3 regions of the Streptomyces sp. NBC_01261 genome follow, and region 1 is predicted to be linked to each of the others. Evidence: riboswitches for the same ligand, from Rfam matches in the RefSeq annotation. Region 1 holds a riboswitch; each other region holds the start of a gene.
What was found. Region 1 has a riboswitch for ZMP and ZTP ahead of OG226_RS20690 (glycine hydroxymethyltransferase). Riboswitches for the same ligand answer to the same signal wherever they lie in the genome.

Region 1 (11,788 bases):
CAGCGCTCTGTCCAGTGGTACGTCGGTCGGTCCTTCGATGCGGTCGTACGCCTCAGTGCTTGGCGGGCAGGAAGCCGACCCGATCGTAGGTCCGGGCGAGGGTCTCGGCCGCGACGGCTCGCGCCTTCTCCGCGCCCTTGGCCAGGATCGAGTCGAGCGTCTCCGGGTCGTCCAGATACTGCTGGGTGCGCTCCCTGAAGGGCGTCACGAACTCGACCATGACCTCGGCCAGGTCCGTCTTGAGCGCACCGTAGCCCTTGCCCTCGTACCTCTGCTCCAGTTCCGGGATTCCGGTGCCGGTGAGGGTCGAGTAGATGGTGAGCAGGTTGCTGACGCCCGGCTTGTGCTCCGCGTCGTAGCGGATCACGGTGTCCGTGTCGGTGACCGCGCTCTTGACCTTCTTGGCGGTCACCTTCGGGTCGTCGAGAAGGTTGATGAGGCCCTTCGGAGTCGACGCCGACTTGCTCATCTTGATCGACGGGTCCTGAAGGTCGTAGATCTTCGCCGTCTCCTTGAGGATGTACGGCTTCGGGATCGTGAAGGTCTCGCCGAAGCGGCCGTTGAAGCGCTCGGCGAGGTCGCGGGTCAGCTCGATGTGCTGGCGCTGGTCCTCACCCACCGGCACCTCGTGCGCCTGGTACAGCAGGATGTCGGCGACCTGGAGGATCGGGTACGTGAACAGGCCGACGCTGGCGCGGTCGGCGCCCTGCTTGGCGGACTTGTCCTTGAACTGGGTCATGCGGGACGCCTCACCGAAGCCGGTCAGGCAGTTCATGACCCAGGCGAGCTGGGCGTGCTCGGGAACATGGCTCTGGACGAAGAGCGTGCAGCGCTCCGGGTCGAGCCCGGCGGCCAGCAGCTGCGCGGTGGCGAGCCGGGTGTTGGCGCGCAGGTCCGCCGGGTCCTGCGGGACCGTGATCGCGTGCAGGTCTACGACCATGTAGAACGCGTCGTGGGACTCCTGCAGGGCCACCCACTGGCGGACGGCGCCGAGGTAGTTGCCGAGGTGGAACGAGCCTGCTGTGGGCTGGATTCCGGAGAGCACGCGGGGTCGGTCTGAGGCCATGTTCACCATTCTCTCAGGTCTAGGGGGCCGGTCAGAAACAGGCCCGGAGCCGGGTTCGGAACTCGTTCGGAAGAGATGCGACGCGGGTGGGAACCGATCCGGCTCGGGCGGTGTACCAAATGTGTGGAGACGCGGGAGGGGGGCCGCATCGTCGATGAGGTCGCGGTGATCGCACGCGTACGCGCCGGAGAGCCGGAGGCGTACGCGGAGCTGGTGCGGGCCCACACGGGCATCGCACTCAGGGCGGCCGCGGCACTCGGGGCGGGAGCGGACGCGGAGGACGTGGTGCAGCAGGCCTTCGTCAAGGCGTACTGCGCGCTGGGCAGATTCCGGGACGGCGCGGCGTTCAAGCCGTGGCTACTGTCGATCGTCGCCAATGAGACGAGGAACACGGTGCGTACGGCGGCGCGTCAGCGCACGCTCGCCGGCCGGGAGGCGGCGTTCGCGGAGGCCGAGCCGCTGATACCGGAATCGGCGGACCCGGCGGTCGCCACGCTGGAGACGGAGCGCCGCGCGGCCCTGCTGTCCGCCCTGGAGCAGTTGAGCGAGGAGCACCGCCTGGTCGTGACCTACCGCTATCTCCTGGAGATGGACGAACCGGAGACGGCCCAGGCCCTGGGCTGGCCACGCGGCACGGTGAAGTCCCGGCTGAACCGCGCGTTGCGGAAACTCGGGCGGTTGCTGCCGGATTTCCGACCTCGGGAAGGGGGTGATGAGTGTGAGTGACGGACGGAAGTCGTACGACAGTGGGGGCGCCGGCGAAGGTGCCGGTACGGGTGAGGGCACCGGGCGTCGGCGAGTGGCGCGCGATGGGCACGCGGGTGCCTCTCGGTTGCCCGCGGAATTGCGGGCGTTGGGGCGTTCGCTGGACGCTCGGGGTGGTGGTGGAGGCGAGGGCGAGGCCGCCGGGTCCGAGACGATGGTCGAGCGGGTGCTGGCGCAGATACTGGCCGAACAGATCCCGGTGCCCGTGCCTGTGCCCGGGCCGACCGGGGTCCGGGCGCGGGTCCAGGCAGTCCGGCGCTGGATGCGGATGCGGCGGCGGGCGCTGGTGGCGGCCCTGTGCGGTGTGCTGACGGTGCTCGTGCTCACGCCTCCGGTGCGGGCGGCGGTCTTCGACTGGTTCGGCTTCGGCGGGGTCGAGGTGCGGTACGACCCGTCGGCGGTGCCCTCGGCCGGGGCGGTGGTGCCCGGGTGCGGGCGGTCGGTGACGCTGGCGCAGGCTGGTCGGCGCGCGGGGTTCGAGCCGGTGGTGCCGGACGCGTTGGGAGTGCCGGACGCGGTGACGGTGACCGGCGAGCCGCGGGGGCGCTTTCTGGTGAGCCTGTGCTGGCGGGAGGGCGGGCACACGGTCCGGATCGACGAGTATCCGGCGCGGCTGGACGTCGGTTTCGCCAAGTCGGTGCGCGAGCCGCCGGAGTGGCTGTCGCTGGACGGGACCGTCCCTCCGGAAGGCATACAGGACCCGGCGCTGTGGTTCGCGCGACCGCATCTGCTGAGCTTCTGGCTGGTGGACGCGGACGGGGACCGTTATACGCGGGAGGAGCGGACGGCGGGGCCGACGCTGCTGTGGACTCATGCGGTCGGCGGGGTTCCGGGTGGGGATCTGACGCTCCGTCTGGAGGGCGTGGGGTCGAAGCGGCGGGCATGGGAGATCGCGCGGTCGCTCGACGGGCGGGGGTAGGGCGCGTGGTGCGACGGGTGCGGGTGCCGGTGGCGGTGGCGGTGCGGGTGCCGGTGCCGGTGGCGGTGCGGGTGCCGGTGCGGGTGGCGGTGCCGGTGCCGGTGGCACAAGTCGTGTGAGGGGTGCGAGTAGTTCAAGCAGTGCGGGCGGGGTGGGAACCTCGGCGGGTCGAGCGGTGTACCAGAAGTGACAGGCGGCTCGCGGGTGGGCCGTACGGGGATCGGCTGGTTGGGGGTTCGGATGTCCGGAGGCGGAAGTACGGGCGGGGCAGGCGGGGTTACGGGCGGGCCTGGAAGGCACTCGGGGCGGGTTCGCGAACTGGCCGCCCTGGGTGGGGCGTTGGCGATGACGCTGGCCCTGATGGTGTGGGGTGCGTCGGACGCGGCGGCGGGTGGACCGACGAGCGTGCTCGTGACCTCGCCGGCAAGCGGGCGGGCCAGGGCGCTGTACTACTCGGACCAACAGTACGGAGAACTGCAGCAGTTGCTCGGCCCGGAGGGCAAGGGCACCCGCGACAAGCCGCCCGAGGCCGATCTGGCCCACGCCCGGCAGATCAACGTCACCTGGCTGGCGCACGACATATCGCCCTGGCGGGTCGACCGGGTCTTTCCCGTCGAGTCCCGACCGCAGGCGGTCTGGATCCACACGGCGGCCGACGCGTCGGAGAACACGAACCTGAACGGCTATTGGCACCGAGCGAGCCACCCCGCCCAACTACGCGCCCTCCTCAAGAAGTTGGACGTGCTGGGCAAGGCCGCCGGTGACGGGTACCCCGGCATCTTCCCGGCGCCGTGGCAGTCGCCCGAGCCCGCCACCGTCGCACCTGACATCGACACGGGGACGGGGACGGGGACGACCACGGTGCAGGTCTCCCTGCCGGACAAGGCGCACGGCACCGACTGGTGGTGGGCGATACCGGGTGCGGCAGCAGGAGCGGCGCTGGCTCTCGTTCTGCGGCCGTTCGTCGCGCGGCTGCCGTTGGACCGGTGGCGGAAGGGCCGGGAGCCGGGGCCCAGGCAGGAGTTGCGGGACATGTGAGGGGCGGAAGGGACGAGGAGAGAGGGAGAGGGAGAGGGGGACGGATGGAACACGGGAGGGGACGGGCGACGGGACGGGCGAGGTTGCGGGGCCTGTGTCTCGTGGCTGGGCCGGTGTTGATGGTTCTGGCCGGGTCTGCTCAGGCTCGGGCTGTCGGGACGGATCAGGTGTGGACCGGGGCTGTGGACCAGGCGCGGACCCAGGCTGAGGACCCGCTCCGGGACATCCCGGATCTGGCGCTGGTCGTGGCGGGTGACACGGGCCGGACGGAGACGTGGCGTTCCGGGGAGTCGTCGTTCGCCCGCCTGTGGACGCTGTTGCAGCCGACGTACGCGGGGACGGAGCGGGTGCCGCAGGAGTGGGCGGCGGGCCGGTATCCGGCGGTGCGGATCACCGTGGTGTGGGGGCTGACCGGGGTCGGGGGCTGGCCTCGGACGAGTCGGGCTCCGGGGGGTGATGTGGCGGTGGAGCGGGAGGACCAGTTGTTCGTGGCCGCGGACGGCACACCGTGGGTGCGGACGGATCCGGCTCCGGAGGTGAGGGACGACGACATCCGCTGGCATCGGGCGCCGCGCGCGGTCTTCGCGCAGATGGAGCGGGCGGGGATGCTCGGCGGAACCGGTAACAGCAGCAGGGCAGTTGGGGGTGGGTCTGAATCGGCGGGGCCGGCCGGACCTGTCTGGTGGGCGGCGGCGGGGGTGGCTGTCGGGATCGGCGGCACGCTGCTGATACGCCGCGCGGCGGCCCGGCGTGAGGCCGGACCGCCGCGCGAGGAACCACGACAGGAACTCATCGATCTGTGAGAGTCGCCGATCTTTGACAACTCAACAGAGGGCGTGTGTCGGCTGTCAGCCGAGGTCGATCTCCGGGTACAGCGGGAAGGCGGCGACGAGGTCGGTGGCGCGGTGGGAGATCTCGTCCGCGATCTTCGGGTCGAGGATGTGCTGGGCCTTGGACGGCGCGCCCTTGCTGGTGGTGCCGGGCTCCGTGGTGGTGAGGACGCGGTCGATGAGACCGGCGACCTCGTCCATCTCGGCGGTGCCCAGGCCACGGGTGGTCAGGGCGGGGGTGCCGATGCGGATGCCGGAGGTGTACCAGGCGCCGTTGGGGTCGGCGGGGATGGCGTTGCGGTTGGTGACGATGCCCGAGTCGAGGAGGGCGGCCTCGGCCTGACGGCCGGTGAGTCCGTAGGAGGAGGCGACGTCGATCAGGTTGAGGTGGTTGTCGGTGCCGCCGGTGACGAGGGCGGCGCCCCGGCGCATCAACCCGTCCGCCAGCGCACGGGAGTTGTCGACGATGCGCCGGGCGTAGTCCTGGAAGGAGGGCTGCCGGGCCTCGGCGAGGGCGACGGCCTTGGCGGCCATGACGTGCGGGAGCGGGCCGCCGAGGACCATCGGGCAGCCGCGGTCGACCTGGTCCTTGAGGGAGTCGTCGCACAGGACCATGCCGCCGCGCGGGCCGCGCAGCGACTTGTGGGTGGTGGTGGTGACGATCTGGGCGTGCGGGACCGGGTCGAAGTCGCCGGTCAGCACCTTGCCCGCGACCAGGCCGGCGAAGTGCGCCATGTCCACCATCAGGGTCGCCCCGACCTCGTCGGCGATCTCGCGCATGATGCGGAAGTTCACCAGGCGCGGGTAGGCGGAGTAGCCGCCGACGATGATCAGCGGCTTGAACTCACGGGCGGAGGCACGCAGGGCCTCGTAGTCGATGAGGCCGGTGACGGGGTCGGTGCCGTAGGAGCGCTGGTCGAACATCTTGCCGGAGATGTTGGGGCGGAAGCCGTGGGTGAGGTGGCCGCCGGCGTCCAGGGACATGCCGAGCATGCGCTGGTTGCCGAAGGCCTGGCGGAGTTCGGCCCAGTCGGCGTCGGAGAGGTCGTTGACCTGGCGGACGCCCGCCTTCGCGAGGGCCGGGACCTCGACGCGGTCGGCGAGGATCGACCAGAAGGCGACGAGGTTGGCGTCGATGCCGGAGTGCGGCTGGACGTAGGCGTGGCGGGCGCCGAAGAGTTCGCGGGCGTGCTCGGCGGCAAGGGACTCGACGGTGTCGACGTTGCGGCAGCCGGCGTAGAAGCGGCGGCCGATGGTGCCCTCGGCGTACTTGTCGCTGAACCAGTTGCCCATGGCCAAGAGGGTGGCCGGGGAGGCGTAGTTCTCGGAGGCGATCAGCTTGAGCATCTCGCGCTGGTCGGCGACTTCCTGGCCGATGGCGTCGGCGACGCGCGGCTCGACGGCGCGGATCACATCGAGGGCGGCACGGAAGGCGGTGGACTCGTTGGAAGGGGGCGCGGAATTGTCGGGCATGGGGACCTCCGGACGTGGCGTTCGGCGTTCTCGGTACGGCCCAGGCGCACGGCACACATTCCAGCTCGGGCCGCTCCCCGATGGTCGGTCCCATCCCAGCGCGCCAGTCACGGCCCGCCGGTCAGCCTACCGGGCGTGCCGGACGGTGCGGCTCCCGCGTCCACCATGCGGGCGAGGATAGGAAAGGGGCACCTTCACCCCCGGGAGACGCCGTGACCAGTACGGAAGCCAGTACGGAAGCCCTCATCGCCGCCGCCGAGGCGCACACCGCGCACAACTACCACCCGCTGCCGGTGGTCGTCGCCACCGCCGACGGGGCGTGGATGACGGACGTGCGGGGACGGCGGTATCTGGACTGGCTCGCCGGGTACTCGGCGCTGAACTTCGGGCACGGCAACCCGCGGCTGATCGCGGCGGCGAAGGCGCAGTTGGAGCGGGTGACGTTGACGTCGCGGGCGTTCCACCACGACCGGTTCGGCGCGTTCTGCGAGCAGTTGGCGGAGCTGTGCGGCATGGAGCTGGTGCTGCCGATGAACACGGGTGCAGAGGCGGTGGAGACCGCGGTGAAGACGGCCCGGAAGTGGGGGTACCGGGTCAAGGGCGTGCCCGAAGGGAGGGCGAAGATCGTGGTGGCGGGCAACAACTTCCACGGGCGTACGACGACGGTCGTCAGCTTCTCGACCGACCCGGAGGCGCGGGCGGACTTCGGGCCGTACACGCCGGGCTTCGGGATCGTGCCGTACGGGGATCTCACCGCGATGCGGGCGGCGGTCAGCGAGAACACGGTGGCCGTGTTGCTGGAGCCGATCCAGGGGGAGGCGGGGGTGCTGGTGCCGCCGGCCGGATATCTGGCGGGGGTACGGGAGTTGACGCGGGAGCGGAACGTGCTCCTCGTCGCGGATGAGATCCAGTCGGGGCTCGGGCGGACGGGGCGGACGTTCGCGTGCGAGCACGAGGGGGTGGTGCCCGACATGTACGTGCTCGGGAAGGCGCTGGGCGGTGGGGTGGTGCCGGTGTCGGCGGTGGTGTCGAGTGCGGAGGTGCTGGGTGTGTTCCGGCCCGGGGAGCACGGGTCGACGTTCGGCGGGAATCCGCTGGCGTGTGCGGTGGCGCTGGAGGTGATCGCGATGCTGCGGTCGGGCGAGTACCAGGCGCGGGCGGCGGAGCTGGGGGAGCATCTGCTCGGGGAATTGCGGGAGTTGACCGGCACCGGGCGAGTGACGGCGGTGCACGGGCGGGGTCTGTGGGCAGGGGTCGACATCGCGCCGGCGGTCGGGACGGGCCGGGAGGTCTCGGAGAGGTTGATGGCCCGGGGCGTCCTGGTGAAGGACACCCGCGGGTCGACGATCCGGATCGCGCCGCCGCTGATGATCAGCCGGGAGGACCTGGACTGGGGACTGGCCCAACTCCGCGCGGTGCTGGGGGTCTAGGGCCGTTGCCGGTCCGGGGAATCTCCAGAGATCGGTGAGAGGGCCCACACGGGAGGCCCGTGGCGATCTCCCCTCCCCTACAGTCACTTTGTGCTCTTTGGAATGGTGTGCGCGCTCGGCGCGGCGGTCTGCTTCGGTACGGCGACGGTGTTGCAGGCGGTCGCCGCGCGGGCGGCCACGACCGGTGGGGGTGGAGACGCGGCGCTGCTGCTGCGGGCGCTGCGGCAGTGGCGGTATCTGGCGGGTCTGGGGCTGGACTGTCTGGGGTTCGTGTTCCAGATCGTGGCGCTGCGGTCGCTTCCCATCTACGCGGTCGGGGCGGCGCTAGCGTCGAGCCTCGCGGTGACGGCGGTGGTGGCCGCGCGGCTGCTGGGAGTTCGGCTCAGCGGGGTGGAGTGGGCGGCGGTCGGCGTGGTGTGCGCGGGGCTGGCCATGCTGGGGCTGGCGTCCGGGGCGGAGGGGCACCGGGACGGGTCCATGGCGTTGAAGTGGGCGATGTTGGCGACGTCGGTGGCGGTGCTGTTGCTCGGGCTGGTCGGGGGGCGACTGCCGGAGCGGGGGCGGGCGTTGACGCTGGGGCTGGGGGCGGGGTTCGGGTTCGGGGTGGTCGAGGTGGCGGTGCGGTTGATCGACTCGCTCTCCCCCGCGACGCTGGTCGGCAATCCGGCGACGTACGCGCTGCTGGTCGGTGGGGGTGCGGCGTTCTTGTTGCTGACGACGGCGTTGCAGCGGGGGTCTGTGACGACGGCGACGGCGGGGTTGGTGATCGGGGAGACACTCGGGCCGGCGGCGGTGGGGGTGGTGTGGCTCGGGGACCGTACGCGGGACGGGTTGGAGTGGCTGGCGGTGCTGGGGTTCCTGGTGGCTGTGGCGGGGGCGTTGGCATTGGCGCGCTTTGGTGAGGCGCCGGCGGAAGCAGCCGACGAAGCTCCCGTGGAAACGGCGTAGGCCTGGCCACACGGAAACGGCGGCCTCGGGCCTGTCCGGCGGATCAGGTCGCAGGAAAACTACGGTGCCTGATCGGCGCCGGTGCGCGGGGCCTGGTGCGTGCAGTTGCAAGGCGGAGGAGGGAGTCGACGCGGTGGGGGCACCTCCCGGCCGAAGGCCGGGGGACGTCGGCGACCGACGACAACGCCGCTGGGGGTCCCCCACGCCTTTAGGGCAGTGGGGAGGGCGTGCCACACCCCGCGTCTGCGACAGGATCCGCCGGACAGGCCCTAGTACTACAGCCGGACTTCGCCACGGCCGTCACCGAAGATACGCGCGGCGACAGGCGGCACGCCGACATCCTGCCAGGTGAGCGCCGTGCGAGACCCCCACAAACTGACACTCCATCAGCCCGACCGGCTTCCCAGAACGGCCCTGACCTGCATCCGGCTGTAGTACTAGGTCACGGCAGCACCCTGCACAGCGCCTCCACCGCCCCCGCCCACGCATGATCCGGCGGCGTGCCGTAACCCACCACCAGCGCGTCCAGGGGATCCACGAGGGCCTGTTCGTGGCGGTAGAAGGACAGGGCGTGGAGGGCGAGGCCCTGCCAGGCGGCGGCTTGGACGACGGATTGTTCGCTGCCGGGTGGGAGGCTGAGGACGGCGTGGAAGCCGGCCGCGATGCCGGTGACGTGGACGTCGGGGGCGCGCTGGGCGAGGGCGGCGACCAGGGTGTCGCGGCGGCGGCGGTAGCGCAGGCGGGCGGCGCGGACGTGGCGGTCGTAGGCGCCGGAGGTGATGAACTCGGCGAGGGTCAGCTGGTCCAGGACGCCGCAGGTGTCGGTGCCGCCCTTGGCCTTCGCGACCTCCTCCATGAGCGAGGGGGGCAGGACCATCCAGGCGAGGCGGAGGCCGGGGGCGAGGGACTTGCTGGCGGTGCCGAGGTAGACCACGTGGTTCGGGTCGAGGCCCTGGAGGGCGCCGATGGGCTGGCGGTCGTAGCGGAACTCGCCGTCGTAGTCGTCCTCCAGGACCAGGCCGCCGGTGCGTCGGGCCCAGTCGACGACGGCGGAGCGGCGGTCGTGGTGGAGGGGGACGCCCATGGGGAACTGGTGGGCGGGGGTGAGGAGGACTGCCGGTTCGTCCGTCAACTGGCCCGGGTTCGCGCCCAGTTCATCGAAGGGGAGCGGGCGGGTGCGCAGGCCGGCCTCGTCCAGGATCTGCCAGTGGACGGCGAGGCCGTAGGACTCCACCGCGATCGTGTGGGCGCCGCGGGCCCGCAGGACGGCGCCGAGGAGGCGCAGGCCGCTGGAGATGCCCGCGCTGATCAGGATGCGCTCGGGGTCGGCGCGTACGCCGCGGGCACGGGCGAGGTAGGCGGCGAGGGCGGTGCGGAGTTCGACGCGACCGCGCGGGTCGCCGTAGCCGAGGGCCTGGTACGGGGCGTTGGTGAGGGCGCGGCGGGCGGCCTTGAGCCACTCGGTGCGGGGGAAGGCGGCGAGGTCGGGAGTGCCGGGGACGAGGTCGTAGGTGGGGCGGGTGAGGAGGCGGCGGGGTGGGGTGGTGTCCGTGGGCGGGACGACGGCGCTCCCCCACTGCCTTAAGGGCGTGGGAGGTGCCCCCATGCCGACGCGGGTGCCGGAGCCCTGGCGGGCGGTGAGCCAGCCCTCGGCGACGAGGTCGGCGTAGGCGTCGGCGACCGTGTTGCGGGCGATGCCCAGGTCGGCGGCGAGGGAGCGGGAGGAGGGCAGCCGGGTGCCGGGGGCGAGGCGGCCGGTGCGGACGGCGTCGCGCAGCGCGTCCGTGAGGCCGCGGCGGACGCCGGTGCCGGTGCTGGTGGCGGTCGGATCGAGATGCAGGTCGACGCCAAAAGTGGCCCAGGATTTCGCCATGGAAATGGACCATACTCCTGGGCTGCCTGACTTCTAGAGTCGAGACATGACCACGACACAGGAAACTCCTTACGCCCATGAGCACAGCCCCCGCCTGGACTGGGCCCAGCACGCACCCGAGGTCTACAAGGCGATGGTCCGTCTCGACATCGCCGCCCGGCGGGGCCTCGACCCGAAACTGCTGGAACTGGTGAAGATCCGCACCTCGCAGCTCAACCACTGCGCGTACTGCCTCGACATGCACACCAAGGACGCGCTCGCGGCTGGCGAGAGCGTGGAGCGGATCATCCAGCTCGCCGCGTGGGAGGAGTCGCGGCACTTCTACACCGAGAAGGAGCTGGCGGCGATCGAGCTGACCGAGGCGGTCACCGTGATCACGGACGGCTTTGTGCCGGACGAGGTGTACGCGCGGGCGGCCGAGCAGTTCGAGGAGGCCGAGCTGGCGCAGCTGATCGCCGCGATCACGGTGATCAACGCGTGGAACCGGTTCGGGGTGAGCACGCGGATGGTGCCGGGACACTACAAGGCGGGACAGTTCAAGTGACGTCGCCCGCACGGGTGTTGGGCCACGAGGTGCGGGGGTGTCGGCCGTGAGCGAGGTGGAGCTGTTCCGGAGTCTGCATCGGCGACGGCTGCCCGGTGACGCGCTGGTGCTGCCCGGGCCCTGGGACGCGGTCAGTGCGCGGACGTTCGTGGAGGCCGGGTTCCCGGCGCTCGCCACGCCCAGTGCCGGGGTCGCCGCCTCGCTCGGGTACGAGGACGGGGCGGTGCCGGCGGACGAGATGTTCGCGGCGGTCGCGCGGATCGTGCGGGCCGTGGACGTGCCGGTGTCGGCGGATGTCGAGGGCGGGTACGGGCTCGCGCCGAAGGAGTTGGTGGAGCGGCTGTTGGAGGCGGGGGTCGTGGGCTGCAACCTTGAGGACTCCGAGGGTGGGGTGCTCAAGGATCCGCGTCGGCACGCTGATTGGCTGGCCGAGGTGCGGGCGGTGGCGGCGGAGCGGTTGTTCGTCAACGCGCGGGTCGACACCTTCCTGCACGGTGACGGGAACCCCGAACGGGCCATCGAGCGGGCCGCGTTGTACGTCGCGGCGGGTGCCGACTGTGTCTATCCGATCATGGCTCCGGCCGAGGTGCTGCCGTTGCTGCGGTCCGGTATCCAGGGGCCGGTGAACGTGCTCGCGCGGCTGGACGGCGAGGGCCCCTCGCCCACCGAACTGGGTGAACTCGGGGCCACACGCATCACGTTCGGACCGGGGCTCCAGCGCTGGGCGGCACTCGCGCTCAAGGAGAGGGCCGTAGAGCTGAAGGGGTGAGCGGGGTCAGGACAGCCAGGCCTTCCAGGTGGAGGGGTGGTTGTCCACCCACTTCTTCGCGGCGTCGGCCGGGGAGAGTTTCTGGTCGGCGATCATGAGGGAGACCTCGTTCTGGTCCTCGGTCGTCCACTTG
Region 2 (6,846 bases), 2.0 Mb from region 1:
CGGGAACGGCTGGTCATCGATCCAGGACTGGGCTACTTCCTGGGCACCGGCCCGGAACCGTCGCTGAGGGTGCTGGCACATCTTGAGCACTTGAAGGCCAGGTTCGACGTGCCGGTCCTGGTTTCTCCCTCCCGGAAGTCGTTTCTTCGGGCGCTCACCGGGAGCAGCCTTTCGGAGATCGGTCCGGCAACTCTGGCGGCGGAGCTGTACGCGGCCTGCCACGGGGCGGACTACATCCGCACCCACGACGTTGCCGCCATCCGGGATGCACTCACCGTCTTCAACGCTCTGGACGCGGCCAAGGCAGGTGCGTGATGGAGCAGCGAGAGGCGATCGTCGCCGTGGTGCGGCGGGGCGAGCGGGTGCTCGTCATCCAGCGGGGCCCGCTGGCCCGGCTGCCGGGGTACTGGGCTCCCCTCAGCGGCAAGCTGGAACCCGGTGAGACGCAGGAGGAAGCCGTGGTCCGGGAAGTGTACGAGGAGGTTGGCCTGCGGGTCTGCCCCGTGGCCAAGGTCTGGGAGTCGCAGACCGAGGACGGCGCTTTCTGCCTGCACTGGTGGACCGCCGAGGCAGAGGAAGGCGAGGTCGTGATGCATCCGAGCGAGGTGAGCGACGTGCGCTGGATCACGCCGCGAGAATTCTCCCGGCTTCAGCCCGTCTTCGCGGCCGACAACCGCGTGTTCTTCGACCGCGTGCTGCCGCAGCTCTGACGCCTCAAGTCGCCGTGTGGGCGGTCGGCAGGAGCCGTCGGCCGCCCACCTGCTCGACGTCCGGGGACCCGCACGCTCCGGTCTCCGGTCTCCAATGTCCAAACGCCCAGCTGCCAACTACCTCTGCCCGAAATGGCCAACTGTCCTTGAGCGCAGCCCGGTCACCAGCAGTCTTGCCGCCGCTCCTGGCCACGTGTGTCCTGCGCTGTCGGAGGCTGTTGCTTGCGAAAGATCAGCCTGGCGTTTCGCCTGCCGATAGAGTTGGGCCCGGCCGTGACTGGCGCGGGTGGACAACCACCGGGGAGCGGCCATGTCTGTTCCGATGTGAGCGTCGACCGCCTGGGCGTCTCCGTCAGCGATGTCCCGCTGAGGAGGCCATGACGTGAAGCTGCGCTACGGAATCAACCCGCAACAGGAAGCTGCGCATGCCGCACCCGTGATGCCAGGCAGGTGGCCGGTCCGGCTGGTGCACGGAGAGCCGTCGTTCATCAACATGCTCGACGCGCTGAACGGATGGCAGCTCGTACGCGAGGCTGGCCAGGCCCTGGGCAGGCCGGCAGCCGCTTCCTTCAAGCATGTCTCGCCTGCGGGTGCGGCCGTCTCCGGGGCCATTGATGAGGTCACCGCGGAGCTCTACGGCGTCGCTGGTCATGAGGTCGGCGCGCTGGCCAGTGCCTACTTGCGGGCCCGGGATGCCGATCCGAAATCCTCGTACGGCGACTTTGCCGCTGTCTCGCATCCGGTCGATGACGAGCTCGCCGAGCTGCTGGTCGGCATGGTCTGCGACGGCATCGTTGCTCCCGGGTATGCGCCGGGCACCGTCGAGCGGCTCAGCAGGAAGAAGAGCGGCCGTTTCCTGATCATGGAGGCGGACGACGGTTTCGTGTCTCCGCGCGAGGAAGCGCGGGAGGTCTTCGGCCTGCGTTTGGCCCAGCAGCATGACGAGGTGGAGCTGTCGGCCTCCCTCCTGCACGTCGCGGACGACGTGCTCCCGGAGACGGCCGTGGCGGACCTGCTGCTGGGGCTGGCAGTCCTGCGCTACACCCAGTCCAATTCCGTGTGCTACCTGCGGGGCGGCATGACGCTGGGAATCGGTGCCGGTCAGCAGTCCCGGGTCGACTGCACCCGTCTGGCCGGTGCCAAGGCCGACACCTGGTGGATCCGGCGCCACCCCAGCGTCCGCGCGCTTTCTTTCCGCCCCGGTATCCGGCGCCAGGACCGGATCAACTGGCAGATCCGCTTCATCGAAGGCGACCTCACGTCGGAGGAGACCCGGCGCCTGGCGGAGGCACTCTCGACACCGGCCGGGGAACTCACCGCGGACGAACGCGCTCAATGGATTCAACGCCTTGATCGGGTGGCTTTCGCCTCCGATGGCGCCCTGCCGTTTCGCGACAACGTCGATCACGCCCACCGCCATGGCGTTGAGTACATCGCGGAGCCAGGGGGATCCATCCGATCCGACGAGGTTGAGGAAGCCTGCCGCGTGCACGGGATCACGCTGGCACGCACTGGGCTGAGGCTGTTCCACCACTGACGGCCTTCTTCCGACCGCGAGGCATGCTCCCCGGTCCGGGCGGCGGCTGTCCCAACCGACCGGCCCTCCACCGTAAGAAGCACGCCTCCACGCAGCTCCGCGATGACGTCGAGGCCGCGGTGGCCAACTATCTCTGAGCAAAATGGCCAACTGCCTTTGAACACAACCCGGTCACCAGGGGCCTTGCCACCGCCTCTGTCCAACTACCGCTGAAGGTCACACCGGCCTCTGGGCCCCTGTGTGACTGAGCGTTGTAGTTGGTCAGTGAGCGCGATAGTTGGCCAACGAGCGCCGCGGTTGGCAGCTCCGACACTCAACTCAGGCCCCCGTCGCTCCAAGAGTCGAACGAAGCCACTGCCCGAGGCTCCTCATTCGTCGGCAGCCGCTCCCCCCACAGCAATCCGCTGTACAAGTTCGTCCAGCTGACCAGCGATGATCATCCTTCGGCGCTCCAGCAGACTCCTGTAGGCGGTCAGAGGTACGGGCTCGCCGTTCGATGCCGCGCGTGTCAGCGCGAAGCGGGCCTCTACCTCCAATGCCAGGTAGGCCCTGCGGCGTGCGTGAGCCGCTCGCTGATGCACCTCCGGCTTCAGGAAGGCGATAGCAGCGCTGAGTCCCGCGCTGACGAGCGCCAGCACGGCCGCCGGGATACGGGCATCTGCTGAAGAGAGCCCCGTCGCGCCCGAGATCCCAGCCAGCACAGCAGCCGGCAGTCCAAGCCCGGCATGGGTGAACCGCCAGAACTGCCGACGGAAGCGGTTCCTCCGGGCTTGTTCTTCGCACTCGGCCCGAAGATCCGCAACCTGACTCCCCACGACGTCGTCTGCCATGGAGCGAGCCTGCCACCTAGGACTCCTGCCTGGACGGTGCATCCCCGTTGTGATCGCCACTCCGCGGCCAACACTGACGCTCAGAGTGGCCATCTGAAGTGCTCAGTCGCGCCCTCTCCAGCCGCCCTGTGACACCGAGCCTTTCGACGAGGCGTGATGAATCGGGCCTTTACCGGCGATCTCCGGCCGGGCCAAAACGCGGATTCTGCGGACCCTCTCCCTCACGGCCCGAACACCCGGGCTCCGGTTCACCACTCCCCTTCGAGGTAGACGCCGTGATCGCCCACCTGCAGCGCACCAGCAACACCGCCGGCCTGCTCACATACCAGTACGGGCCGGGCGAACGCGGTCACCACACCAGCCCCCGGCTGATCGCGGGCGACGGTCACGGAGCCCCGATCGAACTGCTCGCCGAGCCCGAGTCGCTGCCCTTTCTGGCCCAGACCCTCGCCGGCCGGACCTCACCGACGCGCAGTGGGCCACCGTCGCCCGTCGCCTGGTGGCCGCCACCGGGATCGCCCCGGACGGCGATCCAGACGCCTGCCGGTGGATCGCCGTCCGCAACCAGTCCCGCCAGGTGCACGTCGTGGCCACCCTCGCCCGTGAGGACGGCAGCCTCCACAACGCCTACCGCGATGCCTTCCGTCTGCAGACCGAGTGCCACCAACTCGCCGCTGAACTGGGCCACTTGCCCACCGCTCCACACCCGATACCCCACGCCCAGGAGGCCCACGTGCCCGCCCCCTCCATCACGATCACCGCCGAGCCCAGCGGCAGCGTCTCGGCGAAGGGCGCCAGCGACGACCTCTCCGCCACGCTCCTCAAGCACGCCGGCTTCCAGCAGATCGAGGACTGGTACGGCCGACGCCACCGCCTTCCCACGACCACCCCGGCCGCTGACCGCGCCGCCATCGCCACCCACGCGGCCGAGATGCTCCGGGCCGGCCGCTACGGTGTCGACCTCGATCCCTCCCTCGACACCGCCCGGATCAGCACCACGACAAGCCCGCTCGGGCCCTACACCGCCGGAGCGGAACTTCTCCAACTCACCGACCGGATCAGGTCCGCCGGGAACGGTGCGGACCTTCTCCAGGCGGTCGACCACCTCCTGCATCCCGAACACGGTGCGCTGGAACGTATCCGGGAGGCGCTGGAGGCTGCGGGCGAGCAGATCACCGACCTCGACGACGAGGCGTACCAGCTCGCCGACCGGTTCGACGTCGCTGCGGAGTTCGTCAGCGCAGCGCAGTCCGAACTCGTCGGCTCGGACGGCGAGTTGGGCCGTATCGGCGACGGACAGCGGTCCGGGACCGCTGCGTGGGAGCGGTCCTCGGCACTCTCCGGCCCGCGAAGCGCGACGCTGGCCACGTCGCCCGCAGCGGCCAAGGTCACCTCCGTCCTCGGCGCCGGGGCAGCGGATACGAGCGCGTCCGTACGTCCGTCGCAGGCGCCCGGTCCCCGGACGCGGTGACCCGGATGATCTCGTCACCCGCTCCCCGTTCCGGTCTGCCGCGCGCCTACGTCATGCGGGCCGCCGACGCTCTGGCCAGTGCGACGGTCACCTACGCCATCCCGCTCCTGGTCCTGGTCACCACCGGGTCCACCGCTCTGACCGGCGTTGCGTTTCTCGTGGAATGGGCGCCTCGTCTGGCTGCTTTCGCGTTCGCCGGGTCGCTGGTCGACCGGTGGAGTGCCGGCCGTGTCTTCCGGATGACCAACCTGGTGCGTACCGCCGTGGTCGTCCTGGCGGGTGCGGTGCTGCTCGCCCTGCCCAGTACCGGGACGATGACAACCTGTGCGGTTCTGACCTTCGGTGCTGCCTCCGGGCTGCTCGCGGAGGTCTCCTTCGTTGCGGTAGAGACGCTCGGAGCTGAAGCGGGCCGCCGGTTGGGCACGGCGGCCCATCGCGTGCAGTCCGCGCAGACCGGGATCGACCAGGGTGCGATGCTCGTCGGGCCATTCCTGGGCGGATTGCTGCTGATGGTCGGCCCCGCCGTACTGCTGACCGTGGTCGCGCTCTTGGCCTTGACCGCCGCCGCGACCACATCCGGCGATGTCGGCTCCACGGATCATCGTCCGGTGCCGAGCAACCTTCTAACGGGGTGGTCAACTCTTCGCCGCACGCCCGCACTTGGCTGGCTGGTGGGCGGACTGGTCGCCTCGAATCTGGCCCTCGGCGTGCTGCAGGCCGCCGCCCCGATCACGGTCATCCACCGCTTCCACTACTCCAGCGTCGCCGTGGGAGCGGTCTGGAGCACGGCAGCCCTTGCCTCCCTGCTTGCCGTGTGGGCCACTCGCCGTGCGATCGACCGTTTCGGCATCTGGCCGTTCGGCGCGGCGGCGGCCACGGTCTCGACCGCGGCGTGCCTGGCGACCGCCCTGGCGCCGGGCTTCTCCGCGTACACCGTGGCGGTGGCGGTGGTCATGGCCGGCGATGGCGCGTTGACCGTCGTCCTGCGCACGCTGCGGTCCCGTCTCATCCCGGTGCGGGCGTTCGGCTCCACCCTGGCGGTGACGATCATCCTGGTGCTGCTGCCGTTTCCGCTGGCCGGTGCCCTGATCGCGGTGGTTCCCACCGCTGGGATCCCGCACCTGCTGCTCGCGTGCGCCGCGCTCCAGGGCGTAGCGCTGAGTGCGTGCTTCGCCGGTCTACGACGGCATCGCACCGCCTGCGAACTATCCCTCACGCAGGTCCCCGCACCCCGCAGGGAGCCCGTCCAGCCTGCGGATGCACGGTGACGAGCCGCTGAACTGCCCCGCCCCTTCCCGCCGTTGACCTCCGGAGGTCCTCCCATGTCCCGATCCACTCGCCCGCTGCTGATCGTCGTCGGCGGAACCGATCCCGCTTACCGCGGCTACTGCGTCGAGCAGGCCGCCGCCGCGTACCCGATCGCGCTGATCGACACCAAGCCGCCGTCCTGGCAGCAGCACCTGGTGGTCGACCACGAGGTCGCCGACACCCACGATCCGGCGGCCGTGGTCGCCGCCGGCCTGGCCCTGGCCACGCGCCACCCCATCGCCGGAGTCGTCACCTGGGACGAGTACTCACTCGTACCGACCGCCGAACTCGCCGCCCGCCTCGGCCTGCCCGGCAACAGCGTCGCGGCTATGACCGCCTGCCGGGACAAGGCGACCAGCCGCCGTCTGTTCGCCGAGCACAACGTGCCCTCGGCCACCTCCACCCGCGTCGACACCCTGGACGAGGCGACAGCCACCGCGCTCCGCACCGGCTTCCCGGTCGTCCTCAAGCCCTCCTCGCACGCGGGCAGCATCGGCGTCATCCGCGTCGACACCCCTGAACTCCTGCCCACTGCCTGGGAGTTCGCCACCGCCGGAGCCGGTGAGCAGGGCCCGGAAGGCAGTGGTGTGCTGGTCGAGGAGTACCTGTACGGCCCGGAGATATCGGTGGAGTGCGTCACCCAGCACGGCGTCACCACCGCGCTGGCCGTCACCCGCAAGGAGGTCGCCTTCCCTCCGTACTTCCAGGAGGTCGGCCACACCGTGGACGCCGACGACCAGCTGCTGCCCGAGGTCGCCCCCGTTGCGGTCCAGGCCGTGCGAGCGCTGGGCGTCACCGATGGCGTCCAGCACGTGGAGATGCGCCTCACCCCCTCCGGTCCGCGGATCATCGAGGTCAACGCCCGGATCGGCGGCGACCTGATCGGCAAGCTCGTCCGCCGTGCCACCGGCCTCGATCTCCCCCGGATCGCCGCCGACGTCGCCTGTGGAAGGACTCCCGACCTGACGCCCACGGCACGCGCCACCGCCG
Region 3 (11,788 bases), 3.3 Mb from region 1:
TGGCTGGTCGCGCAGTTCCCCGCGTCCCTTGAGGGCGCCACAGTCACCCTGAAGGAACATCGCCATGGCTGATGAACTCGAACTCCTGCGCAGCGCCAACCCGTTCACGAGCGACGGGTCCCCCTACGGCGACGGGCCGCTCGATCATCACGCCGAGCGTCGGCTCAACGGGCTGCTGCATGACCGGCGTTCACGGCGTCGCCGACTGCTGTGGAGCCTTGCGGCCACCGCTGCCGTAGCCGCGACCGTGCTCACTCTGGTGCTGGGCGGGCCGAGCAGTACCCCGGCGGTGGCGGCTCCCCGTGCTCTGGTCGTGCAGGCGCACTCCACGCCCGTGTCCCTGAAGCAGCTCGCCGCCCTCGCCGCGGCGGTCGCGGCCGACGGAACTCCCGCTCTGCGCAGGGGAACTCACGTGCAGTCGTGGAGTCTCGGCATGTCCGACGACAAGCCGCCGGTCACCATCCCCGAGGAACGCATCGTGCGCTGGAACGCGGACGCCAGTCACACGGAACGTGTCGTCGAGGACGGGCATGTCCTCAAGGAGACGACGTTTCCGCCGAGTTGGAGCGATGTCCCGCCCGATGCCCGGCCCCCGCACGACATGGCCGGACTGCGGGCGTACCTCCAGGAGACGGCGTACAGCAAGACGCCGTTGACCACCCCCGAACTTCTGTCGGCCGTGGGGGAGTTGCTGGACCACTGGACGCTCGGGGCGCGTGAGTCGGCCGGGTTGGCGCGGCTGCTCGCGGGGGCGGACGGGCTGCGGCCGGTGGGGGAGGTGACCGACCGCCTCGGGCGGCACGGGCAGGCGTACGTCTATCAGCGGTCCGCCACCCGCCTGATGCTGATCATGGACCCGGCCACCGGCGCCGTCCTCGGGATGGAGAGCACCTTCACGAAGGACCAGCCCGAGTACGGCGTCAAGGCCGGGGACGTCATGGACTACAGCGCGTGGACGCGTTGATCACACCCCGAGCTGCCGGGCCGCGGCGGTCACCGTCTGCTCCAGGAGCGTGGCGATCGTCATCGGGCCGACGCCGCCCGGCACCGGCGTGATCAACGAGGCGCGTTCGGCGGCGGATTCGAAGTCCACGTCGCCGACGTTGCCCGCGTTGTAGCCGGCGTCGACGACGACCGCGCCGGGCTTGATGTCCTCGCCGCGGATCAGCCGGGGGCGGCCCACGGCGGCGACCACGATGTCCGCCTCGCGGACCACCGCGGACAGGTCCCGGGTACGGGAGTGGCAGTAGGTGACCGTCGCGTCGCGGGCCAGGAGCAGCATGCCGGCCGGCTTGCCGAGGATCGCGCTGCGGCCGACCACGACGGCCCGCTTGCCGGACGGGTCGACGTCGTACTCGTCGAGCAGCCGGATGATGCCGCCGGGCGTGCAGGACACGAAGCCCGGCAGGCCGAAGCTCATCGTCGCGAACGACGCGAAGGTCACGCCGTCCACGTCCTTCTCCGCCGCGATCGCCTCGAACGCGGCCCGCTCGTCGATGTGTTCACCCATCGGGTGCTGGAGCAGGATGCCGTGTACGGCGGGGTCGGTGGAGAGCGCGTCGAGGGTGGCGACCAGGTCGGCGGTGGTCGTGGTGGCGGGGAGTTCCACGTGCCGGGACTCGATGCCGGCCTTGCGGCTGCGGTTCTGCTTCATCCGGACGTAGGTGACGGAGGCCGGGTCCGCGCCGACCAGGACCGTCGCCAGACAGGGCGCCGTACCGGTGCGCGCGGTGAGGTCGGCGGCCTTCTTCGCGGTGTCCTCGACGATGCGCCGGGCGAGCGCGGTGCCGTCCATGAGCCGTGCCTGAGACATGATCCACTCCTGAGCTGGTTGACCAATCGCCCAGGCGCACGGCATCGACTCCGCGTGGGCCGCTCCACGGTGGTGCTCCACCTCAGCGCCAGTCACGACCCACGAACAGCCTAACCGACAGGTCCACGGCCGTCAGGGCCCGCTCACCGACGCCGGACGCGGTGGGTCCGACCAGCAGGTGGTGGCGGAAGCGGTCGGGATCGTGCCGCTCGCAGCACCGACCCCAGCAGAGCGGCGGACGCTCGCAGGCCCGCTGCGGAAACCGGTGCTCGGCGTCGCGTCGCGGCGGAGCGGGCGGGTGCCGTGGTCGCCGAGAAGGTCCAGGTCAGACTGGTGTTGATCCGGACTCTCGGCACCATCCGCGCTAGCCGTCCCATGCCTGGATCATGGTCTGTCGGGTGATCTTGCCGTCCTGCAGCAGGAGCATCGACTCGGCGAGGACGCGGGCCCCGTCCGGGTACCGGCAGGACTCGCTGTAGGCGACCCGGTCCCCTTGTACGACGCACTCCTCCAGCTTGTGGGTCATGTCGCGGCTGTAGACGTCGGCGAGCATCGCGCCGATCTCGTCCCGGCCGTGCAGGACCTTGGGGTGACTGGGCTGGGTCTGGTGGTCGACGACGTGGATCTCGGCGTCGTCCGCGTAGAGCGACAGCAGTGTCGCCGCCGTGTGGTCCTCGATGCCCCGGCGCAGGGCTTCGGTGTCGAAGCCGGGGCGTGCCGCGGTGCCCATGGTGACCTCCTCGGAGGGCCGCGGCCCGAACGGGAGCGAGCCGCGGCGGGCCTCTCCTACGAGACTCCTCCGCCGCGCCGGGGTCGGCAAACCGGGCGGCGCGCTCCGCCTCACGGGTGAGCGGTGCCCGGTACCCGTGACCGCGTGGGGACCGGCCGCGTTGCTGAGGGCATGATCTCAACACGACGTATCGCCGCCGCCGTTGGTCTTGCCGTCGGGGTCACCGGCCTCGTCGCGCCGATGGCGAACGCCGCCGACGCGCCCGCCTTCAAGGACGGCAAGGTCAGCCCGGTCGCCCTGCTGGACTCGCTCGCGGTGAGTGAGATCCCCGCCGAGCACCAGGCGGAGATCCCGAAGGTCGCCAGTCAGCTTCAGGGCATGAACCACCTGAACGACCTCCAGCAGCTGCACCAGGTCACCGACATGGCCGCGCCGGTGACGGGACTCCTCCCCAGCATCGAGCCGTGAGCCCGCAGTACTGATCCCGCGGAGCACGCAGACCGTGAGGGCCGTCCGGAAACGGGCGGCCCTCAGCCGTTCCGCGAGGTCAGCCCGCCGTCGCCAGGAACTGTGTCGCCGCCAGTTCCGCGTAGAGCGGATCGGCGGTCACCAGTTCCCGGTGCGTGCCCACCGCGCGGACGCGGCCCGCGTCCATGACGACGATCCGGTCGGCCATCGTCACCGTGGACAGCCGGTGCGCCACGACCAGGACCGTCGTCGTACGGGCCACATCGGCGACGGTGTCGCGCAGGGCCGCCTCGTTCACCGCGTCGAGCTGCGAGGTCGCCTCGTCGAGGAGGAGCAGGCGGGGGTGGCGCAGCAGCGCGCGGGCGATGGCTACGCGCTGGCGTTCGCCGCCCGAGAGGCGGGTGCCGCGGTGGCCGACCAGGGTGTCGGTGCCCTTCGGGAGGCGGGCGACCAGGCCGTCGAGCCGGGTCGTCTTCAGGACGCGGATGACGGCGTCGTCGTCCGCGTCAGGGTTGCCGAGCACCAGATTGTCGCGCAAGGAGCCCGACAGGACCGGGGCGTCCTGCTCCACATACCCGATGGCGGACCGGAGTTGGGACAGTTCCCACTCCGCGAGGTCCCGGCCGTCGAGGGTGATGGCGCCGGACTCGGGGTCGTAGAAGCGCTCGATGAGGGAGAACACCGTGGTCTTGCCCGCGCCGGATGGGCCGACGAACGCCGTCATGCCCTGGGCCGGTATCCCGAAGGTCACGCCGTGGTGGACGTAGGGGAGGTCGTCGGCGTAGCGGAAGCGGACGTCGTCGAAGGCCAGGGCCGCTGGTTCGGCGCCGGGGGAGGGCAACTGGGCGGGCAGGGACGGGGGTTCGGCGGGGAGGTGGAGCGCCTCCTGGATGCGGGAGAGGGCCGCGGTGCCCGTCTGGTACTGCGTGATCGCACCGACGACCTGCTGGATCGGCTGCATGAGGTAGAAGACGTAGAGGAGGAAGGCGACCAGCGTGCCGATGTCGATCGCACCCGTCGCCACCCGCGCCCCGCCCACCGCGAGGACCGTGATGAAGGCGACCTGCATCGACAGCGCGGCCGTATTGCCGGCGGCGGCGCTCCACTTGGCGGCCCGCACGCTCTGCCGCCACGACTCCTCGGCCGCCGCGTGCAGGGTGCGTTCCTCGCGCTCCTCGGCGCCGGACGCCTTCACCGTGCGCAGCGCGCCGAGGATCCGCTCCAGCGAGGCGCCCATCACGCCGACCGCGTCCTGCGCCTGCCGGCTGGCGCGGTTGATGCGCGGCAGGATCAGGGTGAGCACGGTGCCCGCGCCCGCGATCACGGCCAGGGTGACGCCCAGCAGTACCGGGTCAACGATGCCCATCATGACGACAGTTGCGACGAGCGTGAGCCCGCCGGTGCCGAGTCCGACGAGCGAGTCCGTGGTGACCTCGCGCAGCAGCGTCGTGTCCGAGGTGATGCGGGCCATCAGGTCGCCGGGCTCGCTGCGGTCCACGGCCTCGATCCGCAACCGCAGCAGATACGACGACAGCGCGCGCCGCGCACCGAGCACCACCGACTCGGCTGTACGCCGCAGAACGTATGAACCCAGCGCGCCCAACGCCGCGTTGGCGACCACCAGCGCCGACATCGCGAGCAGCGCCCCGGTGATCGTCCGGTCGTGCGACAGGTCGTCGATGAGCCCCCGCGCCACCAGCGGCAACAGCAGCCCGGTGCCCCCGGTGACCAACGAGAGCAGCGCGCCCGCCAACAGGGCCCAGCGGTGCGGCCGTACGTAGTCGAGGAGCAACCGCCAGGCCGGCGGACCGCTCTGAGTCCCTGCGATGCTCACGGCGCTCCTCGGGAGTCGGTCGGAGCATTCAGGCTACGTCGGTCGCCGCCCGCGGTGTCGGCCGGTCGTGGCCTGTCCAGAACGCGGCGACCTGCGACGCGATCTCTCGTCCGAGGTCGCGACCGGCAAGGGCGGACGGCCCGCGCACGCCCGGATCAAGCGGGTTGGTGCCGAACGCGGCGACCGCGGCGGCATCCGCGTACACCACGTGCACGCGTGACGGCGCGAGCGTGGCGAGTTCCGCGGGGTCGATCGAATATTCCGTTGCCGTGCGCTCCGGCTGCGGGAGGAGCACCAGAACGGGGTCGAAGCCGACTGCGAGGTCCGCGTTCGCCATCGTGCGCACCCCTCCGTCGATGTAGCGGTGTCCTGCCAGCGGAACGACGGGCCAGACGCCCGGAACGGCCGAACTCGCCTCGACGGCGTCGACGAGCGAGATCCCCGACGTCCGGTCGAACACGACCGGGACCCCGGTGTCCGCATCCACCGCGGTGATGCGGAGATCGCGGTCGCTCCACGTCATGCCGGAGAGCCGAGCCTCGATCGTGCCGCGGCGGACCGCACGGTCAACTGTCCTGGTGTCCTTGGCGATCGCGCCGATCCGGCGGCGTGCGTCGTCCGGCGAGGTCGCCTCGCTGTGGGCCGCGGCCATGCTCGCCATGAAGGCGTCGAAGTCGGCTTCGACATACACCTCGGTCGGCGTCTCGTGGAGTTGCCGCTCGAAGAGAGCTTCGAGCGGTGCACCCGTGGAGAGGTGAGCGGCCACGGTCGATCCGGCCGACGTGCCGATCAAGGTCGTCGGCGCCCCGATGACACGAGCTGCCGCCTCCGGCTCGACATCCTGGATGCCGAGCAGCACCCCCGTCTCCCACGCGATCCCCGCGAGACCTCCGCCGGCCAGAACCAGTGCGCCATGTGCCATGCCGCGAGCCTACGCCACCCCGGCAACACGCCTGCCGCTTCCGTGACTTGGACGTCCGGCCGGTTCCCGGCACCGGGATCCCGGTGCGAGCGGCCACTCCGCAGGAGGACGCCGTCGCGCCCTTACCGATCAGTCACGCGTAGGGTCGGAGGGCAGGGACAACGGCGACGAAAGGGTTCAGGACCATGGCGCAGGAAGTACGCGGCGTGATCGCACCGGGCAAGAACGAGCCGGTCCGGATCGAGACGATCGTCGTGCCCGATCCCGGACCCGGCGAGGCCGTGGTGAAGGTACAGGCCTGCGGGGTCTGTCACACCGACCTGCACTACAAACAGGGCGGCATCAGCGACGACTACCCCTTCCTGCTCGGTCACGAGGCCTCCGGCATCGTCGAGTCGGTCGGCGAAGGCGTCACCGACGTCGCCCCCGGCGACTTCGTGATCCTCAACTGGCGTGCCGTGTGCGGGAACTGCCGGGCCTGTCTGCGTGGCCGCCCCTGGTACTGCTTCAACACCCACAACGCCAAGCAGAAGATGACCCTCGCCTCGACCGGCCAGGAACTCTCCCCGGCCCTGGGCATCGGCGCCTTCGCCGACAAGACCCTGGTCGCCGCCGGACAGTGCACCAAGGTCGATCCGGCCGTCTCTCCCGCGGTCGCCGGGCTGCTGGGCTGTGGCGTGATGGCCGGCATCGGCGCCGCCATCAACACCGGCAACGTCGGGCGCGGTGACACGGTCGCGGTCATCGGGTGTGGTGGCGTCGGCGACGCGGCGATCGCCGGGTCCCGGCTCGCGGGTGCGGCGCGGATCATCGCCGTGGACATCGACGACCGCAAGCTGGAGAAGGCCCGCTCCATGGGGGCCACGCACACGGTCAACTCCAAGGCCAACGACCCGGTCGAGGCGATCCGCGAGCTGACCGGTGGCTTCGGTGCCGATGTCGTCATCGAGGCGGTCGGCCGCCCGGAGACGTACAAACAGGCCTTCTACGCCCGCGACTTGGCGGGCACGGTCGTCCTCGTCGGTGTCCCGACCCCGGAGATGAAGCTCGAACTCCCGTTGCTGGACGTCTTCGGACGCGGTGGTTCGCTCAAGTCGTCGTGGTACGGCGACTGCCTGCCCTCCCGCGACTTCCCGATGCTCATCGACCTGCATCAGCAAGGGCGCCTGGACCTGGCCGCGTTCGTCACCGAGACGATCCAACTCGACGAGGTGGAGAAGGCGTTCGAGCGGATGCACGGCGGCGACGTGCTGCGTTCGGTGGTGGAGCTGTGATGGGCGCCCGTATCGAACACCTCGTCACCTCGGGGCAGTTCAGCCTCGACGGCGGTACCTGGGACGTCGACAACAACGTGTGGATCGTGGGCGACGACACCGAGGTCGTCGTCATCGACGCCGCCCATGACGCCGACGCCATCCTCGCCGCGATCGGCGACCGCAGGCTGACCGCCATCATCTGCACGCACGCCCACAACGACCACATCGACGCCGCCCCCGAACTCGCCGACCGCACCGGCGCCACGATCTGGCTGCACCCCGACGACCTGCCCCTGTGGAAGCAGACCCACCCCGACCGCGACCCCGACGCCCATCTCGCCGACGGCCAGGTGATCGAGGCCGCGGGCGCCGACCTGAAGGTGCTGCACACGCCGGGGCATGCCCCGGGCGCGGTGTGCCTCTACGACCCCGCGCTCGGCGTGGTCTTCACCGGCGACACCCTCTTCCACGGCGGACCGGGCGCCACGGGACGGTCGTACTCCCACTTCCCGACGATCATCGACTCCATCCGCGACCGGCTGCTGACCCTCCCGGCCGAGACGAAGGTGCTCACGGGACACGGCGACTCGACCACCGTCGGGGCGGAGGCCGCGCACCTGGAGGAGTGGATCGCGCGGGGGCACTGAGAGGCACCCGCTAAAACCCGACAGAAGATGTCCGGCTTCTCCTGCACGATCGACATGACAGCGAGTCGAACGAGCACGGGAGGTCGGACATGCCGGGTCCACTGGAAGGCAAGGTCGCGCTGGTCGCGGGGGCGACGCGCGGCGCGGGACGCGGGATCGCCGTGGAACTGGGCGCGGCCGGCGCCACCGTCTACGTGAGCGGTCGCAGCACCCGCGCGCGGCGCTCCGAGTACGACCGGCCCGAGACCGTCGAGGACACCGCCGACCTCGTCACCGCGGCCGGTGGCCGGGGCATCGCCGTACCCACCGACCACCTGGAGCCCTCGGCCGTACGGGCCCTCGTCGACCGGATCGACGACGAACAGGGGCGCCTCGATCTCCTCGTCAACGACATCTGGGGCGGCGAGCACCTCTTCGCCTGGGACACCCCCGTCTGGGAACACGACCTCGACAAGGGACTACGGCTCCTCCGGCTGGCGGTCGAGACGCACGCGATCACCAGCCACCACGCGCTGCCCCTGCTGCTGCGCCGGCCCGGCGGCCTGGTCGTCGAGATGACCGACGGGACCGCCGAGTACAACCGCGACACCTACCGGGTCTCCTTCTTCTACGACCTCGCCAAGTCGTCCGTCCTGCGCATGGCCTTCGCCCTCGGCCACGAACTCGGCCCGCGCGGCGCCACCGCCGTGGCACTCACCCCCGGCTGGCTGCGCTCGGAGATCATGCTCGGCCAGTTCGGCGTGGGTGAGGACAACTGGCGTGACGCCCTGGAACGCGTCCCCCACTTCGCCATCTCGGAGACCCCGCGCTACGTCGGCCGCGCCGTCGCCGCCCTCGCCGCCGACCCCGAAGTGGCCCGCTGGAACGGGCAGTCGCTGTCCAGCGGAGGACTCGCCCCGGTGTACGGCTTCACGGACCTCGACGGCAGCCGCCCGGACGCGTGGCGGTACCTGGTGGAGGTGCAGGACGCGGGGAAACCCGCGGACGTGACCGGGTACCGGTGAGGGACCAGGTCACGCCTGGGTCGTCAGCCAGCGGCCCGAGTGGCCGGGCGGGAGCGCCAGGTCTTCGCGTACGGCCGCGTAGTAGCCCTCGCGGCCGGCGCGCTGATGGTCCATCAACTGCCGCCAGGCATCCGGGTCGTGGGTCTCCGCGCGCATGAACCGCTCCATCTCCATCACCGCGCTGACCCACGCCCGGGCCTTCTCCACCACCTCCGGACTTCCCAGCAGGATCAGCGCCTCACCGGAGGGATCGCGGCCCACGGTCGCCTCGGCCAGCAGGGGTTCCGCCTCCGTCAGGCTCAGCGGATGAGGGTGCGGGTCGTTGTCGAGATGGGACGCGACCCGGTAGGTCAGGGTCACGGATTTCTTCAGCGTCCGGGCGTACTCGGCGTACACCTCCAGCCGCCGCTCCTCCCAACGGGCCGCCCGTTCACGGCGGAACCTCGCCTGATCGCCCCGCACGATCGCCACGTACGAGCCGAGGGCGCCGACCACGACGCCGATGAGCGCCGGCAGTTGCTGTAGGAACGCGTGCATGTCCGCACGCTATCTGCCGAGTTGATCGTTCCGGCAGTACGTTCGGGACCATGACTGACACAACGCGCTTCGAGGGGTACGGAGTTCTCGTCACCGGTGCGGCACGCGGCATCGGAGCGGCCATCTCCCGGCGGCTCGCGGAGGAGGGGGCGCGGGTTCTGGTGACCGACGTCGATCTGCCCGAGGCGGAGAGGACGGCGGCGGCGCTGCGTGAACTCGGCCTGGCGACCGAGGCGTTCGGGTGCGATGTGGGGGACCGGGAGGCGGTGGCGCGGGCCGTCGCCCGGGCCGTCGAGTCCTTCGGGGCGCTCGACGTCCTGGTCAACAGCGCCGCGCACTGCACGCCCGACCGCCCGCTCTTCGAGGACGAACCCGACGACGAGTGGGCGAGTGACCTCGACATCACGCTGACGGGGACGTACCGCTGCTGCCGCGCCGCTCTCCCGCACCTGGTCGCCTCGGGACGCGGGGCGATCGTCAACATCGGTTCCGTGAACGGCAGTCAGGACTTCGGGAACCACGCCTACAGCGCGGCCAAGGCCGGACTCACCTCGCTGACCCGCACCCTCGCCGGGCACGCCGGGCGGCGCGGCGTGCGGGTCAATCTGGTGATGCCGGGCACGGTGCGGACCTCGGCCTGGGAGGGCCGGGACGCCGAACTGGACGCGGTGAGCGGCCTGTATCCGCTCGGCCGGGTCGGCGAGCCCGAGGACATCGCCGCGGCCGTCGCGTTCCTCGCCTCGCGGGACGCCTCCTGGATCACCGGCACCACGCTCGCGGTCGACGGAGGGCTCACCGCGGTCAACTCCGGTTTCCTGCGGGCCCTTTCAGAGCGCAGGGCCAAGTGGGAGTGAGGCGAGAGCGGCCAGCACCCGGTCCGTGTCGGCCTCGGACGTACGCCAGTTGCTGAACGCGGCACGCAGCGCGGGGGTCCCGTCGTAGACCGTCGGCGTCAGGAACGCCTCGCCGGTGGCGGCGACGGCCTCCGCGACGGCGGACACCCGCTCCTGGGTGGGGTTCTCGGCCAGGGTGAAGCAGACGACGTTCAGCCGGACCGGTGCCGACAGCCGCAGGCCGGGGAGCGTCGCGATGCCCTCGCCGAGCCGGTGGGCGAGGCCGACGTTGCGCTCGACGATCTCGCGGTGCCCGGCGCGGCCGTAGGCCATGAGGGAGAACCAGGCGGGGAGGGCACGCAGCCGGCGGGAGTTCTCGGGGGTGAGGTGGAGGAAGTCCGGGTCGCCGGTCGGCGGGCCGAGGTACGGGGACGCGTTGTGGAACACCCTGGTCTGGAGGTCGCGGCGGCGGGTGAACTGGACGGCCGCGTCGTAGGGCACGTTGAGCCACTTGTGCAGGTCGACGCAGACCGAGTCGGCCGCGTCGAGGCCGTCGACGAGGTGGGCGTACGCGGGGGAGAGCGCGGCGAAGCCGCCGAACGCGGCGTCCACGTGCAGCCAGAAGGCATGCCGTTCCTTGAGAGCGGCGATCGCCCGCAGGTCGTCGAAGTCGACGGTGTTCACCGTCCCGGCGTTCGCGACGACGATCGCCGGGCGGCCCTTCAACTCGCCCAGAGCGGCGTCCAGTCGGGCCACGTCGACGGCCTCGCGGTTCCCGGCGAGCACGGGCACGTAGTGCATGCGGTCGCGGCCGATGCCCAGCACGGAGAGTGCCTTGCCGACGCTGGAGTGCGGGCTGCCGGAGAGGACGTCGACCGGGCCGAGCGCGGCGGCGCCGTCCTGGGACACGTCCACGCCCAGGCGTTCGCCGAGCCACTCGCGGGCGACGGCCAGCCCGACCGTGTTGGACATGGTCGCGCCGGTGACGAAGGCCCCCGAGTGCGCTTCTCCGAGCCCGAAGAGCTCACGCAGCCAGCCGACCGTCTCCCGTTCAAGCGCCGCCGCCCAGGAACCGGCCGCCCCGGACACGTTCTGGTCGTACGCGCTGGTCAGCCAGTCCCCGGCGACCGACGCGGGTGTCGCGCCGCCGGTCACGAAGCCGAGGTAACGCGGGCCCGCCGACCCCGACAGTCCGGGCGCCCACCGCTCGGCGAACCGCGCGAGAGCCGCCTCGCCACCGGCCCCCTCGACCGGCAGCGGCTCCCGGCCCGGCGCCTTGTCCCGCCGGACGACCGGCCGCTCGGCCATCCCGTCCAGCTCACGGGCGGCGATGTCGCGGGCGGACTGGAGGAGCGCGGGGAGCCGGGAGAGGTCGTCGGCGAGAGTGCGGTGCATGGGCGGCAGCGTAGGCCGAGGTCACGCGCGGGGTATCGGGCCACTTCGACGGAACTGGACTGGATCACACCCGAGCATGCCGGTGTCACTCGTCCCGGCGGGAGCGGTGCGGCAGATGCCCCTGGCGCAGCCGCAGCCAGGTGTCGCGGGCCCGGCGGCCCGCACGGGTGCGGCTGTGCGCGACCATCTCGCGCGCCTCCTGCTCGGACGCGGCCATCGCCGAGGACCCGCGCAGCGGCTTGCGCGCCGTCTCGCGCAGGAACAGGGCGGCGATCACCCCGATCGCGCCCGCGACCATGAGGTAGTAGGCCGGGACGAGTTCGTTGCCGGTCACGTCGACCAGTGCGGA

Region 2: it holds a riboswitch for ZMP and ZTP, as region 1 does, so the genes downstream of both, OG226_RS12140 (phosphoribosylaminoimidazolecarboxamide formyltransferase) here and OG226_RS20690 (glycine hydroxymethyltransferase) in region 1, are expected to answer to the same signal.
Region 3: it holds a riboswitch for ZMP and ZTP, as region 1 does, so the genes downstream of both, OG226_RS06395 (bifunctional 5,10-methylenetetrahydrofolate dehydrogenase/5,10-methenyltetrahydrofolate cyclohydrolase) here and OG226_RS20690 (glycine hydroxymethyltransferase) in region 1, are expected to answer to the same signal.

Annotation. Positions count from the first base shown of each region.
Region 1 covers NZ_CP108463.1:4,755,122-4,766,909, forward strand. Annotated here, with positions in the region: gene trpS (tryptophan--tRNA ligase) at 53-1,066, opposite strand; gene OG226_RS20670 (RNA polymerase sigma factor) at 1,232-1,792, shown strand; gene OG226_RS20675 (hypothetical protein) at 1,779-2,750, shown strand; gene OG226_RS20680 (hypothetical protein) at 3,096-3,788, shown strand; gene OG226_RS20685 (hypothetical protein) at 3,908-4,591, shown strand; gene OG226_RS20690 (glycine hydroxymethyltransferase) at 4,637-6,091, opposite strand; ZMP/ZTP riboswitch at 6,123-6,212, opposite strand; gene rocD (ornithine--oxo-acid transaminase) at 6,304-7,521, shown strand; gene OG226_RS20700 (hypothetical protein) at 7,624-8,469, shown strand; gene pdxR (MocR-like pyridoxine biosynthesis transcription factor PdxR) at 8,912-10,342, opposite strand; gene OG226_RS20710 (carboxymuconolactone decarboxylase family protein) at 10,389-10,886, shown strand; gene OG226_RS20715 (isocitrate lyase/PEP mutase family protein) at 10,933-11,655, shown strand; gene OG226_RS20720 (ABC transporter substrate-binding protein) at 11,662-11,788, opposite strand, start outside.
Region 2 covers NZ_CP108463.1:2,803,709-2,810,554, forward strand. Annotated here, with positions in the region: gene folP (dihydropteroate synthase) at 1-315, shown strand, start outside; gene OG226_RS12135 (NUDIX domain-containing protein) at 315-710, shown strand; ZMP/ZTP riboswitch at 974-1,062, shown strand; gene OG226_RS12140 (phosphoribosylaminoimidazolecarboxamide formyltransferase) at 1,093-2,247, shown strand; gene OG226_RS12145 (hypothetical protein) at 2,616-3,077, opposite strand; gene OG226_RS12150 (hypothetical protein) at 3,577-4,548, shown strand; gene OG226_RS12155 (MFS transporter) at 4,554-5,816, shown strand; gene OG226_RS12160 (ATP-grasp domain-containing protein) at 5,871-6,846, shown strand, end outside.
Region 3 covers NZ_CP108463.1:1,446,654-1,458,441, reverse strand. Annotated here, with positions in the region: gene OG226_RS06400 (CU044_5270 family protein) at 65-964, shown strand; gene OG226_RS06395 (bifunctional 5,10-methylenetetrahydrofolate dehydrogenase/5,10-methenyltetrahydrofolate cyclohydrolase) at 965-1,813, opposite strand; ZMP/ZTP riboswitch at 1,835-1,919, opposite strand; gene OG226_RS06390 (nuclear transport factor 2 family protein) at 2,178-2,543, opposite strand; gene OG226_RS06385 (hypothetical protein) at 2,715-3,011, shown strand; gene OG226_RS06380 (ABC transporter ATP-binding protein) at 3,091-4,845, opposite strand; gene OG226_RS06375 (patatin-like phospholipase family protein) at 4,874-5,767, opposite strand; gene OG226_RS06370 (S-(hydroxymethyl)mycothiol dehydrogenase) at 5,953-7,041, shown strand; gene OG226_RS06365 (MBL fold metallo-hydrolase) at 7,041-7,670, shown strand; gene OG226_RS06360 (SDR family oxidoreductase) at 7,760-8,674, shown strand; gene OG226_RS06355 (hypothetical protein) at 8,684-9,211, opposite strand; gene OG226_RS06350 (SDR family NAD(P)-dependent oxidoreductase) at 9,262-10,065, shown strand; gene OG226_RS06345 (pyridoxal phosphate-dependent decarboxylase family protein) at 10,039-11,439, opposite strand; gene proP (glycine betaine/L-proline transporter ProP) at 11,525-11,788, opposite strand, start outside.